DNA from 3 places in the Klebsiella oxytoca genome. Region 2 is predicted to be linked to each of the others. Evidence: predicted binding sites of a transcription regulator. Region 2 holds the regulator's gene; each other region holds the start of a gene.
The links. The regulator Fur, encoded in region 2, represses iron uptake genes when iron is present. The targets are predictions, from matches to a motif close to ATAATAATGAGAACNACTATCAA.
Positions count from the first base shown of each region.

Region 1: a site for Fur is predicted at 1,720-1,742, ahead of sufA (Fe-S cluster assembly scaffold SufA). Genes of this name have one in related genera too.
Region 3: a site for Fur is predicted at 2,334-2,356, ahead of GJ746_RS10730 (TonB-dependent siderophore receptor). Genes of this name have one in related genera too.

Region 1 is NZ_CP046115.1:3,143,598-3,148,703, reverse strand. Features, by position in the region: gene GJ746_RS14670 (GlsB/YeaQ/YmgE family stress response membrane protein) at 1-194, shown strand, start outside; gene iraP (anti-adapter protein IraP) at 915-1,256, opposite strand; gene sufA (Fe-S cluster assembly scaffold SufA) at 1,784-2,161, shown strand; gene sufB (Fe-S cluster assembly protein SufB) at 2,164-3,651, shown strand; gene sufC (Fe-S cluster assembly ATPase SufC) at 3,668-4,414, shown strand; gene sufD (Fe-S cluster assembly protein SufD) at 4,389-5,106, shown strand, end outside.
Region 2 is NZ_CP046115.1:1,690,033-1,695,138, forward strand. Features, by position in the region: gene tcuB (tricarballylate utilization 4Fe-4S protein TcuB) at 1-313, opposite strand, end outside; gene tcuA (FAD-dependent tricarballylate dehydrogenase TcuA) at 300-1,703, opposite strand; gene tcuR (tricarballylate utilization LysR family transcriptional regulator TcuR) at 1,801-2,727, opposite strand; gene fur (ferric iron uptake transcriptional regulator) at 2,859-3,311, opposite strand; gene fldA (flavodoxin FldA) at 3,603-4,133, opposite strand; gene ybfE (LexA regulated protein) at 4,284-4,577, opposite strand; gene ybfF (esterase) at 4,711-5,106, opposite strand, start outside.
Region 3 is NZ_CP046115.1:2,325,427-2,330,532, forward strand. Features, by position in the region: gene yciA (acyl-CoA thioester hydrolase YciA) at 1-11, opposite strand, end outside; gene GJ746_RS10730 (TonB-dependent siderophore receptor) at 112-2,292, opposite strand; gene GJ746_RS10735 (septation protein A) at 2,528-3,067, opposite strand; gene GJ746_RS10740 (YciC family protein) at 3,119-3,862, opposite strand; gene ompW (outer membrane protein OmpW) at 4,174-4,812, shown strand; gene GJ746_RS10750 (DUF2543 family protein) at 4,933-5,106, opposite strand, start outside.

The DNA.
Region 1 (5,106 bases), 1.5 Mb from region 2:
GGATTATGCCGGGGAAAGACGGCGGCGGATTTATCGTTACCGTAATTCTGGGTGTTATCGGTGCAGTTGTCGGGGGCTGGATTAGTACTTTCTTCGGCTTTGGCCGCGTTGACGGTTTTAATTTCGGCAGCTTTGTTGTAGCGGTGATTGGTGCGCTGGTAGTACTGTTTATCTACAGGAAGATTAGGAGCTAATACGCTCTGCGCCACAGCTATGGCATAACTGCGATGGCATAAATGAAGAGGCTACCGATATTGTCGGTAGCCTTTTTAATTTATTTAAGCCTGATTGAGCAATTTCGCATCTGTGTCTTAATGGAGGCGAAAGCCCGTTCGACCGCGCGAAGTTCAAGGATTGCGAAGGAGGAGGTGGTTAATCGAGCAAAACGCTAATAATTAACAATACGACCATACACATCGACATGACATCTGTTTCTATATCCATAATTCAGTACTACACACGTTCCCGAACGGCCGCCGCGCGGCATGGCGTTTAAAGATGAAAGAAATCTAGCAGCGCATTTTACATGAGCCAGTCAGCGGTGAATAAATCTTTATTTCTGTGAAATGAACGCACTTATAATGAAAATGAATAGAATTTGTTGCATGAATGCATTCAGCGCAGGAGAAGGGGGTTCTGCCCCTCCCGATGCCCGCCAAAGAGGGGCTCAGGAAGAGAGCAAGCCAGCGCCACAAGACGTTAAGAAGGCGATGCTGAAGATATAGATCCCCGGGATGCCTTATTTGCGTCATGTATCAATGCGCATGCCCGGCATATTGATTGTCGCTGCTGTGGCTGGTGTATTTAGCGAGATTGTCGGGCCGACCGGTGTTCAATGCGCTCGCTCAGGCGCGATGTACACGGGGTCGACCCTCTTAAGACATATAGAAGTAATTGAGAATGGTTTTATCTGCTTAGTCGGTGCGTTTATCTTTGGCGGCGTCCAGTTGATCGACTGCTGCTTGATTGATTTTATCCTCATGGGTATGAATCAATTGAGTGAGCGCAATTTGCTCCTGAAATTTTGCCAGCAAGAGCTCCGCGTCGGATTTAAGCATATCCTCGGATGATTCCAGCACCGAGTTTATCGCTTTTGTGACATTCCCAACCAACTCGGCGACGCCTCCTTCCTCACCCACGGCGAGCATTAATGCGCTTATCAGCAATGACTGCGCTTCAACCTGTGCGGCAAGCTGCTTGTTTTCTGCGTCCATAGAGGAAATTTTCGCAATAATGCTGAGAATGACATTATTCATGATGTTCCTTAAATCAATAAGTTAAGCCGAATTTTATGCTGGCTATCTTCGTTGCAGGATCAGCGAAATATCCATTGATAGTCAATATGCCAGAAAATATATCATCAGCGGTAGTAGGGGATTCTCTATATCTGACGATGGTTGAAAATAGCTGATTATTGACCTGCTTGCGCCGTTGGCCGCGTTTATCCCGTATTGCACATGCCCTCTGGGCGTAACTCGTTGAAAGCTCAGACAAGTAGATCGAAAGTGCTATTTTCGCTGCCTATCTTATAAATCGGTATTTTCGATGCATCTTTTCCATTGCTCCTAACAGCCCGCTATGAAAGAAAATAACTTATTATTTTTCAAAATATTAAAGCATGAATCTGCGGGCTGAAATGACGATAAACAGGGTCTATGCTTATAAAAAGAGCAATAAATGAGCCTGAGGGGAGAATACCCCTTCTCCGGATGGGTTGAAGTGATAATCATTATCACTAACATAACGAGTAAGCCCTGATGGCATCAACCTATGAGGTAGAGCGATGGATTCACAAACAGGAACTTTTAATCCCGACGATTTTAGCTGGCGCGGCCTGGCGATGACCCCTGCCGCCGCCGCCCATATTCGCGAGCTGGTCCACAAGCAGCCTGACATGCAGGGGCTGCGTTTAGGCGTTAAAACCAGCGGCTGCGCCGGTTTTGGCTACGTCCTTGAACTTATTGCCGAACCGGCAAAAGACGATCTGCTCTTTGAGCGCGATGGCGCGAAGCTATGGGCGCCGCTGCAGGCCATGCCGTTTATCGATGGTACCGAGCTCGATTATGTACGCGAAGGCTTAAATCAAATTTTTAAGTTTCATAACCCTAAAGCTCAGCACGAATGCGGCTGCGGCGAGAGTTTTGGCGTTCAGGCGGAGTAACTATGTCTCGTAATACTGAAGCAACTGACGATGTCAAAACCTGGAGCGGCGGGCCACTCAACTATAAAGAGGGCTTTTTCACCCAGCTACAGACCGATGAGCTGGCGAAAGGCATAAACGAAGAGGTGGTTCGGGCGATTTCCGCACGCCGTAATGAGCCAGAATGGATGCTCGAATTTCGTCTGAACGCCTTTAAAGCCTGGCAGGCGATGGAAGAGCCGCACTGGCTGAAGGCGCACTACGACAAGCTAAACTATCAGGATTACAGCTATTACTCAGCGCCCTCCTGCGGCAACTGCGATGATACCTGCGCCTCTGAGCCCGGAGCGCTGCAGCAAACCGGTTCCAGCGCGTTTCTGACCAGTGAAGTTGAAGAGGCATTTAACCTTCTCGGCGTGCCGGTGCGTGAAGGGCGGGAAGTCGCCGTTGATGCCATCTTTGACTCGGTTTCCGTGGCGACCACCTATCGTGAAAAGCTGGCGGAGCAGGGAATTATTTTCTGTTCCTTCGGTGAAGCGATTCACGATCATCCGGAACTGGTGAAGAAATACCTCGGCACCGTGGTACCGGGCAATGATAACTTCTTTGCCGCTCTTAACGCGGCGGTAGCCTCCGACGGCACCTTTATCTATGTGCCCAAAGGCGTGCGCTGCCCGATGGAGCTGTCGACCTATTTCCGCATTAATGCGGAAAAAACCGGCCAGTTTGAACGCACCATTCTGATCGCCGACGAAGGCAGCTACGTGAGCTACATTGAAGGCTGCTCGGCACCGGTGCGCGATAGCTACCAGCTGCACGCGGCGGTAGTCGAAGTGATCATTCATAAAGACGCCGAGGTGAAATACTCCACGGTGCAAAACTGGTTTCCCGGTGACAACAACACCGGCGGGATCCTCAACTTCGTCACCAAGCGCGCCCTCTGCGAAGGCGAGAACAGCAAAATGTCGTGGACCCAGTCGGAAACCGGCTCGGCGATTACCTGGAAGTATCCAAGCTGCATCCTGCGCGGGGATAACTCCATCGGTGAGTTCTTCTCGGTAGCGCTGACCAGCGGCCACCAGCAGGCGGACACCGGCACCAAAATGATTCATATCGGCAAAAACACGCGGTCGACGATTATTTCGAAGGGAATTTCCGCCGGTCACAGCCAGAACAGCTATCGCGGTCTGGTCAAAATCATGCCGACCGCGACCAACGCGCGCAACTTCACCCAGTGTGATTCCATGCTGATTGGCCCGGACAGCGGGGCGCATACCTTTCCGTATGTGGAGTGTCGTAATAACAGCGCTCAGCTGGAACACGAAGCGACCACCTCACGTATTGGTGAAGATCAGCTGTTTTACTGCCTGCAGCGAGGGATCAGCGAAGACGATGCCATTTCAATGATCGTCAACGGTTTCTGTAAAGACGTTTTCTCCGAGCTGCCGCTGGAGTTCGCCGTAGAAGCGCAGAAATTACTGGCGATTAGCCTTGAACACAGCGTCGGCTGATAACAAAGGAAATAAGATGTTAAGTATAAAAAATTTGCAGGTCGCCGTTGAAGACAAAGAGATCCTGCGCGGGCTGAATCTGGAGGTTCGCCCCGGCGAAGTGCACGCCATCATGGGGCCGAACGGCTCCGGGAAAAGTACGCTCTCTGCCACGCTTGCCGGGCGCGAAGACTATGAAGTGACCGGCGGCAGCGTGGAATTCAAAGGCAAAGATCTGCTGGAGCTGGCTCCGGAAGATCGCGCCGGTGAAGGCATCTTTATGGCCTTCCAGTATCCGGTGGAAATTCCCGGCGTCAGCAATCAGTTTTTCCTGCAAACCGCGCTGAATGCCGTTCGCAGCTACCGCGGCCAGGAGCAGCTTGACCGTTTTGACTTCCAGGATCTGATGGAGGACAAAATTAAGCTGCTGAAGATGCCCGAAGATCTGTTGACCCGCTCGGTTAACGTCGGCTTCTCCGGCGGTGAGAAAAAGCGCAACGATATCCTGCAGATGGCGGTGCTGGAGCCCGAGCTGTGCATTCTGGACGAGTCGGACTCCGGGCTGGATATCGACGCGCTGAAGATTGTTTCTGACGGCGTCAACTCGCTGCGCGACGGCAAGCGCTCATTTATTATCGTCACCCACTATCAGCGCATTCTTGACTATATCAAACCTGATTACGTCCACGTGCTGTATCAGGGGCGGATCGTCAAATCCGGCGATTTTACTCTGGTCAAACAACTGGAGGAGCAGGGCTATGGCTGGCTTACCGAACAGCAGTAACGCGCTGCAGCAGTGGCACCATCTGTTTGAGTCGCAAAGCGGTCAGCGCAGTCCGCAGGCGCACCAGCACCTGCAGCAGCTGTTGCGCCTGGGACTGCCGACGCGTAAGCATGAAAACTGGAAATATACGCCGCTGGATGCGTTGCTGAACCAGAGGTTTGTTGTCGCGGAGCCGCAGACGCTGACGGCGGAACAACGCGATGCGCTGGCGCTGAAGCTGGAGGCATGGCGGCTGGTCTTTATTGACGGGCAATATAGCGCAAACCTGAGCGACGATCTGACCTCCAGCGGCTATGAAGTGCGGGTGGATAATGGGCGTCAGCAGCTGCCGGAGGCCGTTCAGCCCGAAGTGTTTCTGCATTTGACGGAAAGCCTTGCCGCCAGCGTCACCCATATTAAGGTCGGGCGTAATCAGCGCCCTGAAAAACCGTTGCTGATTGTTCACATGACGCGCGGGCTGACGAGCGATGAAATGAATACCGCTCACTATCGCCATCATCTGGAGCTGGAGAGCGGCGCAGAGGCAACGATCGTCGAACATTATCTGAGCCTTAACGATGAGCGCCACTTTACCGGCGCAAGGCTGACGATGAGCGTGGCGGATAACGCGCATCTGCAGCATACTAAGCTGGCGTTTGAAAATGCGCAGAGCTACCACTTTGCCCATAACGATCTGGCGCTCGGGCGCGATG
Region 2 (5,106 bases):
AAGCCGCGGGCTGAGCATAATGTTGATAGGTTTCCAGTCGCACTTCCGCCATCGCTTTCGGAACGTTAATGGCAAACTCATGCGGCGGCGCGTACTGGCAAGCGTGCAGGCAGGCACCGCAGTTGTGGCACAGGTTGGCCAGGTAGTTAATATCCGCTTTGCCAAAGGCGAGGCGCTGGGTCATCGCCGGAAATACGGCGCAAAACCCTTCACAATAACGGCAGGCGTTACACACCTGCATCACCCTTTCAACTTCCGCTTCTGGTTCAGTGATGATTTGTGCGTCAATGATCAGCTTTTCAAGCGACTTCATGCTGTGTCTCCTGCTGTGCCGCATGGGCGGCTTGCTGGCCGGCAATGCAACCGAATGTAGTACCAATCGACATGCCCACCCCGGCGGTATAGCCTTTGCCCAGTACGTTGCCGGCCATCATTTCACCGGCCACGAACAGGTTACGGCTGGGCTTGCCTGCAAAATGGACGGCGGAGCGTTCATTAACATAGAGTCCGAGATAGGTGAAAGTGATCCCTGGACGTAACGCATAACCGTAGTAGGGCGGCGTATCGATGGGCCGCGCCCAGTGGGTTTTCGGCGGCGTCAGGTCTGATGTCGCGCAGTTATCAAGGCGGGTATGATCGAACTGGCCGGGCGTACAGGCGGCGTTATAGCGGGCGATGGTTTGCGACAGTCGTTCCGCGTCCAGCCCCAGCTGGCGAGCCAGTTCGGCGATAGTATTGGCCTGGGCTCCGGGAAAAACGGGCGGCATAAAATGACCGATCGCTTTGCTGTCGATGATCGAGTAACCGATTTGGCCGGGCTGGTGGGCGACCAGCCGTCCCCAGATGGCATAGCGTTTAGGCCAGAAATCCTCGCCCTCATCATAAAAGCGCTCGGCATCGCGGTTGACAACCACACCCAACGACACGCAGTCCACGCGCGTGCAGATGCCGCCATCATAGAGCGGCGCCCGGGCGTCAATCGCGACGCAGTGTGACTGTGACGGATCGCCGATGATGTCAGCCCCTGCCTCGATCATAAATTTGAGCAGGACGCCCTGGTTGAAGCGGGTTCCGCGGATGAGAAAGTTATCGGCTGGCCATTCGCCACGCTCGTTCTGTCCCCAGGCTTCGCGCAGCCACTCGCGGTTAGATTCAAACCCGCCCGCGGCGAGGACGCAGGTTTTCGCCGCGATCCTCTCTTCACCCGCCAGCGCGGCGACGAATTCGCCGTTGTGTAATTCAAGCGCCTGCACCGGCGTGTTGTAACGGATCTGCACGCCCAACTGTTCTGCGCTGCGGTAATAGGCGTTTATCAGCGCTTTACCGCCGCCCATAAAAAAGGCGTTAGTGCGGGCCACGTGCAGGGCGCCGGACAGCGGCGGCTGGAAGTTAACGCCATGCTGGCGCATCCAGTCGCGGCATTCAGATGAGGTGCGGATCACCAGCCGCGCCAGCGTTTCGTTGGTGTTGCCATCGGTAACGCGCAGCAGATCCTGCCAGTATTCTTCTTCCGGATAGCTGTCGACTAAAACATCCTGCGGAGCATCATGCATACAGCGAAGATTTCGCGTGTGCTGAGAGTTTCCGCCTCGCCATTCCCGCGGTGCGGCCTCCAGCAGCAGCACGGACGCGCCAGCTTCCCGGGCGGTTAAGGCGGCGCATAATGCGGCATTGCCGCCGCCAATCACCAGTACATCCACCATTTTTGGCTCCATTACGGTTTGCTTTATTGTTAAATTTGTAATGGAAATGTAGGTGCTCAGGCCGGCAAGCCGCTATGGCGTATTGCTAAAGGGGGGTTTAGTGAGCGTAAAGACTGGCGCCCGGCCAGCGGCCTGATTCAACGAGCTGACGCATGACTTTTGTCAGTATCACTCGCGCCGCAAGGCCTGCTGGCGTCAGTTCATCATCAGAGAGACTGACGAGAAAATTAGGCCGACTGAGTATCGGATTGTCGACACCGATCACTCTCAGCGCCTCGTTGTCGAGATGAGAAATGGCTGCCCCAGGCTGCAGAGTAGCGCCGAGTCCGTCGCGGACGGCGCGCATCAGCAGCGCCAGACCGTCGATTTCAGCTACCACATCAATGTTAAGGGAGTGTTCCTGGCAGATAGACTCGAGCCTGCCGCGCAGACCATGCCCCTGGCTTGGCATAATCAACGGGATAGCGGCCAGCTGGCCTGGCGAGATGCTCGCGTCGGGAAGGGGAGCCAGCACTTCGTGGGTACCTATCAGGAACAGACGCTCTTCGAGAATGGGTCTGGCGCTCCAGCGCATAAGCTTCTCCTTCTGGAACACGATGGCTAAATCAAGCTGACGGGTATTGATCATTCGCTCAAGGTTGCCGGAGAGGCTTTCGACTAAATGCAGGCGGACATCGGCATAGCTTTCGCGCATCGCGTTAATAAAAGGCACCCCCAGAACAGAGGCGGTGCTTGGGGCCATACCGACGCTGACGTGGCCGGAAAGGCGCGCTTCGCGCGCGGCGAGAACCGCATCATCAGCATGACGCAGAGCCAGCTGCGCCTGAGAGTAAAAGGCAAGGCCAGCGCTGGTCGGCATCACGCCGCGCGATGTTCGTTGCAGCAGGCGAATAGCAAGTTCGTTCTCCAGACGCGCCATTTGTTGGCTAAGCGCGGAGACACCGATATTCAGATCTAGGGCGGCGCGGCCCATGCTGCCGGTTTCGATAATGCGGACAAAATAGCGTAGCTGGCGAAGCTCCATGTCGACTCTCCGTACAAGGCTGGATCCACTGACAGTAAATGTATTGAGGCGCGAGAGGAAGAGGGGGATCATATTCAGAGCAAAAAAAAGCCAACCTGAAGGTTGGCTTTTAACGTTATACGCTGCGGTGATTATTTCTCTGCCGCATCGTGAGCATGTTCATCTTCGCGGCAGTCGCCTTCTGCACAGTGACCGTAAAGGTACAGGCTGTGGTTAGTCAGGCGAATACCGTGCCTGGAGGCAATTTCACGCTGGCGCGCTTCAATTGAGTCATCGCTAAATTCGATCACTTTGCCGCAGTCGAGGCAGATAAGGTGATCGTGATGATGCTGCTGCGTCAGTTCAAAAACGGATTTACCGCCTTCGAAATTATGACGGGTGACGATACCGGCGTCGTCGAACTGGTTGAGTACGCGATAGACGGTCGCCAGGCCAATCTCTTCGCCCATATCGATCAGGCGTTTGTATAAGTCTTCCGCACTGACATGATGGTTATCCGGTTCCTGAAGGACTTCCAGGATTTTTAATCTTGGAAGAGTCACTTTCAGGCCAGCCTTCTTTAATGCGGTATTGTTGTCAGTCATGCGGAATCTGTCCTGTTGCTAAACGATCTACTTCCATCTGCGGAAGTAATACAGAGAATCACCCGATGTAATGCGTCTCATTATAGAACTGCCATGGTGAAATGAAAACTGCAAGCATCGGGCCTTGTATGCTGTCAAAAACGAGGCACTCGCTACAAAGTGCTTCACGCGACCTCGTTAAATCAGAGGACATTGTACAGATATGTGACTAAAAGTTAAAAACTTGTAGCTATAACTTCGATTGCTTTTATCTATAGATTAGGCAAAATCTGATGATTATGCCGTTCAGACTCAGGCATTCTTGATTTCTTCAAGATGCAGCTCTTCAGAAATCTGTTTTACCCATTTTTCCACGCGTTCGTTGGTCAGTTCCGGCTGACGATCTTCATCGATGGCCAGGCCAACAAAGTGGTGGTCATCCGCCAGACCTTTAGAGGCTTCAAAATGGTAGCCGGCGGTCGGCCAGTGGCCAACGATAGTCGCGCCGCGCGGTTCGATGATGTCGCGAATGGTACCCAGAGCATCACAGAAGTATTCAGCATAGTCTTCCTGATCGCCGCAGCCAAAAAGGGCAACCAGTTTGCCATTGAAGTCGATCTCTTCCAGGGTCGGGAAAAAATCGTCCCAATCGCACTGGGCTTCACCATAGTACCAGGTCGGAATGCCGAGCAGCAGGATATCGTGACCTTCCAGATCCTCTTTGCTGCTTTTGGCAATGTCGTGAACATCAGCAACATCTTTACCAAGCTGCTTTTGAATCATTTTTGCAATATTTTCGGTGTTGCCGGTGTCGCTGCCAAAAAAGATGCCGATGATTGCCATGAGTAAAATAACCTCTTGAAACTTAATGATGTGGTAGTGGGCGTAATGCCCGCAGATAGGGGCAATGATAGCAGAACAGAGAAAGGCGCGGAAACAGCAATCACGCCCAACTGCACACTCTGCTACATGAAAGCTGACTTTTTGAGGGTTTTAGGCTTTATCCTGGTCGCGCAGGGCTGCCAGCTGGTTCATCAGCATCTCTTCAATGAGATCGCTGCGGTTCATATTACGGGCTTCCGCCAGCTCGTTAAGCGCATCCACCGCATCGGCATTCAGCTTTAGCTCAACGCGCTTGAGGCCGCGGACTTTGTCGCGTTTAAGCTGGTTGCGTTTGTTGATGCGCAGCTGTTCATCGCGCGAAAGCGGATTGGTTTTCGGTCTGCCCGGCCGACGCTCAGTTGCGAACAAATCTAATGTCGTACGGTCCGTTTGTTCTTTTGCCATGATTCAGAGTGACTTCGGGGGAAACAAGCTGTCGGGAGTAGCCGACGCAGATAGCGCGCCATAATACATCAGGCGACGAGCTGCGCCAACGACCGCGGGCATTAAGCCGCGCGGTCGGGCATATTTTAAGCAGTTACCCGCCGATGGTGGCTAAATAACGTCGAATAGCGCGGATAACGGCTTCCGGTTTCTCGGCATGCACCCAGTGTCCGGCTCCGGCGATAACGTGCGCGCGCGCCTGGGGAAATTGAGCCAACAGGGCGTCACGATATTCATCGGTGACGTAAGGGGAGTTGCCGCCGGGGATAAACTGCGCCGGATGCGGCCAGGCCGGGACGGTTTGCCAGCCGACGATATTAGCGTACTGTTCCCACAGCACCGGCACGTTAAAACGCCACTGGCCGTCCACGAAAGATTTCAACAAAAACTGAATGACGCCCTCTTCATTGAGGTGTTCGCGCATCACTGCCGCGGCCTGCTGACGCGTGGCGGCACCCGCGTCGGTGACGGCGTTGATGGCGGCGAAGAT
Region 3 (5,106 bases), 640 kb from region 2:
GTTGTTGTCATTCTATACTCGGGACTAGTCAAAGATGATCGGGCGCGATGCTACTATGAAAACGGCGTCGAGAAAATAGGGGAAGACGCCCGCCTGCGCGGGCGTGAGGGTTCAGAAGGAGAGGGTCACGCCCGCGTAATAAGCTCGTCCTGGTTCGTTATAGGTCGAAGCCCCGGCGTTTTCTCGATAAATCCGCTTATCGAAAAGGTTGCCGATCCCGGCGTTCAGGCGCAGATCTTTCATCAGCTGATAGTTGCCGCCAATGCCAACCACGGAATAGGCGCCGACTTCATTGGTCGCCAGTACTCCCGTCTCGTTGCGTGTTTCCGCATATTCGCGTGGTTTCTGTCGACCGTACAGAGTCCAGTTGACGTTGGCTGAAAGCTTGCTGGTAACCTGCCAGTCGAGCATGCTGTTGATGGTATATTTCGGAATAACGGACAGCGGGTTGCCAGTCTCTTTGTTTTCCGATGTGATCATATAAGTGGCATTGGTTCGCCAGCTGAGCGTATCTGCAATCACCGGAACCAGCAGGGTACCCTCGAGACCTTCAACCACCGCTTTGCCGCCGTTCTGCCACTGGAGAATATTTGCGCCGCTGGCGGTATTACCCAGTACCTCGGTACCGGAGACGATTTTATTTTTATAATCGTTGCGAAACCAGGTGATCCCGGCGTTATAGCCGTTCAGATTAAACTCAAGGCCGATCTCTTTGTTAATGCTGATTTCAGGGTCAAGATCCGGATTACCGAGAAGATAGCAGCTGCCGTTGGCGATACTGTTCGGGCAGCCGTTACCGCGGGTGGATAACAAATACCCTTCGCTGGACTGATACAGGTTTGGCGCTTTAAACACCCGGGCAATGCCCGCCTTGACCTTAAACATATCACCCAGATCCTGCGACAGGTTCAGGCTTGGGCTCCAGTTGCTACCAAAATCGTTATGATAGTCGAAGCGCAGACCGGGAATAATGTTCGTGCCCGGTACGGCTTCAATATTATCTTCGAGATAAATACCGGTCAGGGTGGCGCTATTTTTTGTGCTGCGCTCCGCAGGGTTGCCGGAAGTGCCGGGAATCGCTTCCGTCGCGCTGGTGGCCTGCATCGATGCCGGATCGTTTAGATCGTCGCGATTCCACTCCATACCCAGGGTCAGGGTCTGTTCTGCAAGCCAGGTGAATGGAATATTCAGCTCGCCGGTTGAGCGCCACGACTCCAGACGGCTGGTATCATAGACATCGCTGTTAATCATCCCCTCTACGCGTCCGGTCGTTCCTTCCTGCAGGCGGGTGTTGTTAGTTTTCTCGTAGTAGACGCCGGCTTTCGACTGCCCCCAGTCCCAGATCCCGTTATAGGTCAGGCCCCAGGTCTGACGGTACATGCGGTTAGTCTCATGGCCATACAGAGAATCGACCAGGCCATTTGGGCTGACGTTGCCGTTGCTGTACTGCGTATCTCCGGCATAGATGTTGCCCTGGCGGCTATAGGCATAGCTGAAATCAACAATCTGCTGGGGCGTTACTTTCCATGAAAGCAGGGCGTTAATATCTTTGTTGCGCACACCTTCGCGGCCTGCGGCATAAGAATCATTTTGCGCGTGGTTAATATCCCAGGCATCGGGTTCAGTTTTATTGATGTTGCCGTACAGCCGCATGGTCAGGGCATCCCCCGCCAGCGGTCCATTGAGGTTGAAGTTAGCCCGGTTCGTGGAGCCTTCTTTATTATTTTCCGGCTGATTAGTATAGAGCGAGAGCGAGCCGTGCCAGTCGTTGGTGGGGCGTTTCGTGATAATATTGACAACGCCGCCCGCGGCGCCAGAGCCGTAGCGTGCGGCGGCGGGGCCGCGCAGAACTTCAATACGTTCAACCATTTCTGGCGGCACCCAGTTGCTGTCGCCGCGAGTATCACGTTCGCCGCGCCAGCTATAGCGTACCGAGTTGCGGGAGGTGACGGGGACGCCATCAATAAGAATTAGCGTGTTTTCCGGCCCCATACCGCGAATATCGATTTGACGATTGTTGCCCCGACTGCCGCTGGCGCTGTTGCCGGTCAGGTTTACGCCGGGCATCTTACGAATTATTTCTGAGAGATCGTTAACCGGAGGATCTTTAGCGATATCTTCCGCGGTGATGATTGAGACGCCCGGCTGCTGCTTCAGCGCTTCTTCGGCGGTTCCCAGGATCACCATCGTTTCGGTATCCTGCTCCACTTCTTCGGCGAAACCACCCGGACTAAATAAGCCTGCGATGGCGAGAGCAAGGGGAGTGGCTAGGTGTTGTTTCTGCGGTCTCATTATAAATATCCATATCAAAACGGGATGAATTGAGATCGAGAATATCAATGATAACGATTATCATTACAATAATGTGCCGTTAATCTCCATAAAATCCTCACAATTGCCGCAACCTTCCGGTATTAAGTAGATATTCTGGAGAATCCGGCGGGCTTTGGCCAGACGCTGAAAGCATAAAAGTGGGTGTACGATCGAAAAAACGGCACGCAGAGCTGCGTGCCGGAGGAATAGCAGTTTAGTGATTGTCGTCCTGCGGCATATGGCGATAAATGTAAACGCCGCTCAGCAGGGTGAACACCAGCGTCAGGGCCGTCAGACCGAAGACCTTGAAGTTGACCCAGATATTCTGCGGCAACCAGAAAGCGATATAGATATTCGCCAGTCCGCAGAGGATGAAAAACACCGCCCAGGCCAGATTCAGCCGCGACCACACCTGCTGCGGCAGCGTCAGCTCTTTACCCAACATGCTCTGGATCAGCGGCTTCTTCATTACCCACTGGCTAAACAGCAGCGCGCTGGCAAACAGAACGTAAATTACCGTGACCTTCCACTTAATAAACTCGTCGTTATGGAAGAAGATGGTCAGCCCGCCGAAAACGGCGACCAGAACAAAGGTAATCAGCGCCATTTTCTCGACTTTGCGATAGCGCACCCAGCTGTAAATCAGCACGATGGCGGTGGCGATGATTAACGCCGTTGTCGCGGCGTAGATATCATAAAGCTTGTAGAATACGAAGAAGACTACCAGCGGTAAAAAATCCAGAAACTGCTTCATACATCGGTTCCGTCGTTCAGGGTGGCCGGGGTGAGCCCGGCCCGGATTAAATTAATGGCGAATAAGCATATACAAGCGGAATAAATAGATCAGCAATAATGCAGAGATCAGATTGCTGAGGGTATTTATTACCACTGCCCCGACGTTTGGCGTAAGCACAGCGAAGCTGGATGCAAACAGCAGCAGCAGAGTTTTTGCCAGCAGCCAGCCGATAATCGCCGGGGCTACCAGCCGTACGTTGGCCCAGGCCAAACGCATACTGCTACGCATGGCGTTGAAGATGCCGATTTTATCCTGCACCAGCATCACCGGCGCAAAAGAGAGCACGATAGCCAGCAGGACGCCCGGCACCACCACCAGCATCATCCCCAGCTGGACGACAAACGTGGTCAACAGGATCAGCAGCAGCAGCTTTGGCAGCACCGGCGCGGAAGCGCCAATCGCGCGCAGCGCGCTGACTCTCTGACCTGCGGAGATCATCTGAATCATCAGCAGAACGCCGCCAGCAAGAATGGCGTTACCCACGAGACCGGAGAAGGTAGAGGCGGCGGATGCACGCAGCAGGATCTGTTGTTGATCCGGCGTCATGCTCTGAACCAGCTCAAACAGGCCGCCGTTTCCCCCCAGGCTATCGCCCTGACTCAATATCGACAGCTGCTCTTCACTGGGTGAAAAGGCATGGCCAAGTACTACCGTAATGAACGCGCATAACAGCGCAATCAGCAGGATAGTAACGAACTGATTGCGGAAAAAGTTTCCGGTGTCACGGTAGACGGACTTTGCCGTGATAGACATGCATTCTCCTTGAGTATTGCAGGTGTTAACTAGCCGGCGATTGTACCGCAAATCGCGGCGGGGTAGCAGTCTCTGCTCCTGTGCGCAAAGTATATCTTTGTAAATAGAAGAGGAAATCAGCGCAGTCCTGCTTCAGTAACCAAAACGATGAAATTGATTTGATACGTTTATCACTGATTGTATTAGGAAAGTAAAAATTAATCTGGATCAATAAATGTTAAATTTACCGACTTAATGTGATCTATGTTGGTTCAAACATACTTTATTGTAGGTATATTCTTGCGCTGAATAACCATAATGAGGAAGTGGGTATGAAAAAGTTAGCAGCGGCGGTTGTTATTCTGAGTAGTCTTTCCGGTGGTAGCGTCTGGGCGCACGAAGCCGGTGAGTTTTTCCTTCGCGCGGGCTCGGCAACGGTCAGACCGACCGAAGGGGCTGGCGGCACATTAGGCAGTCTTGGCGGCTTTAACGTTAGCAACAATACGCAACTGGGCCTGACGTTCACCTATATGGCAACGGATAATATCGGCGTAGAGCTGCTGGCAGCCACGCCGTTCCGTCATAAAGTGGGAACGGCAACAACCGGCAATATTGCTACCGTTCACCACTTACCGCCGACCTTAATGGCACAGTGGTACTTTGGTGATTCCAGTAGCAAACTGCGTCCTTACGTTGGCGTAGGTGTCAACTACACCACCTTCTTTGACGAAAGCGTGAACGATACGGGTAAGAGAACGGGCATCTCCGATCTGAGCCTGAAAGATTCCTGGGGCGCAGCAGGGCAGGTGGGGCTGGACTATCTGATTAACCGTGACTGGCTGATTAACATGTCGGTATGGTACATGGATATCGATACTAAAGCGGACTACAAGCTGGGCGGCGTTAAGCAGCACGACGATATCCGTCTGGATCCGTGGGTGTTTATGTTCTCTGCGGGATACCGTTTCTAAACTATTTGCTAAAGCTGGTCGTTATGACCAGCTTTATTTTTCTGCCTGTCGTCAGCATCCTCGCCACCAACGGTAATGCCTTAAGTACTCAAACGCTCCCCGTAACGCTTCTGGCAGGCGTTACTCATTACCCCATCTATTCAGAAACTCGGCGATATCATCGATACGCTGTTCACCAATACCAGCCTGGATCGCCATCTCTGCCTGGTCCTCTTCGCTGATTTCTTCATTATTCATCAGGCGGGTAATCAGCAGCTGAAAATAGCGGGCCAGAGCTTCGCGTTCTGACTCGCT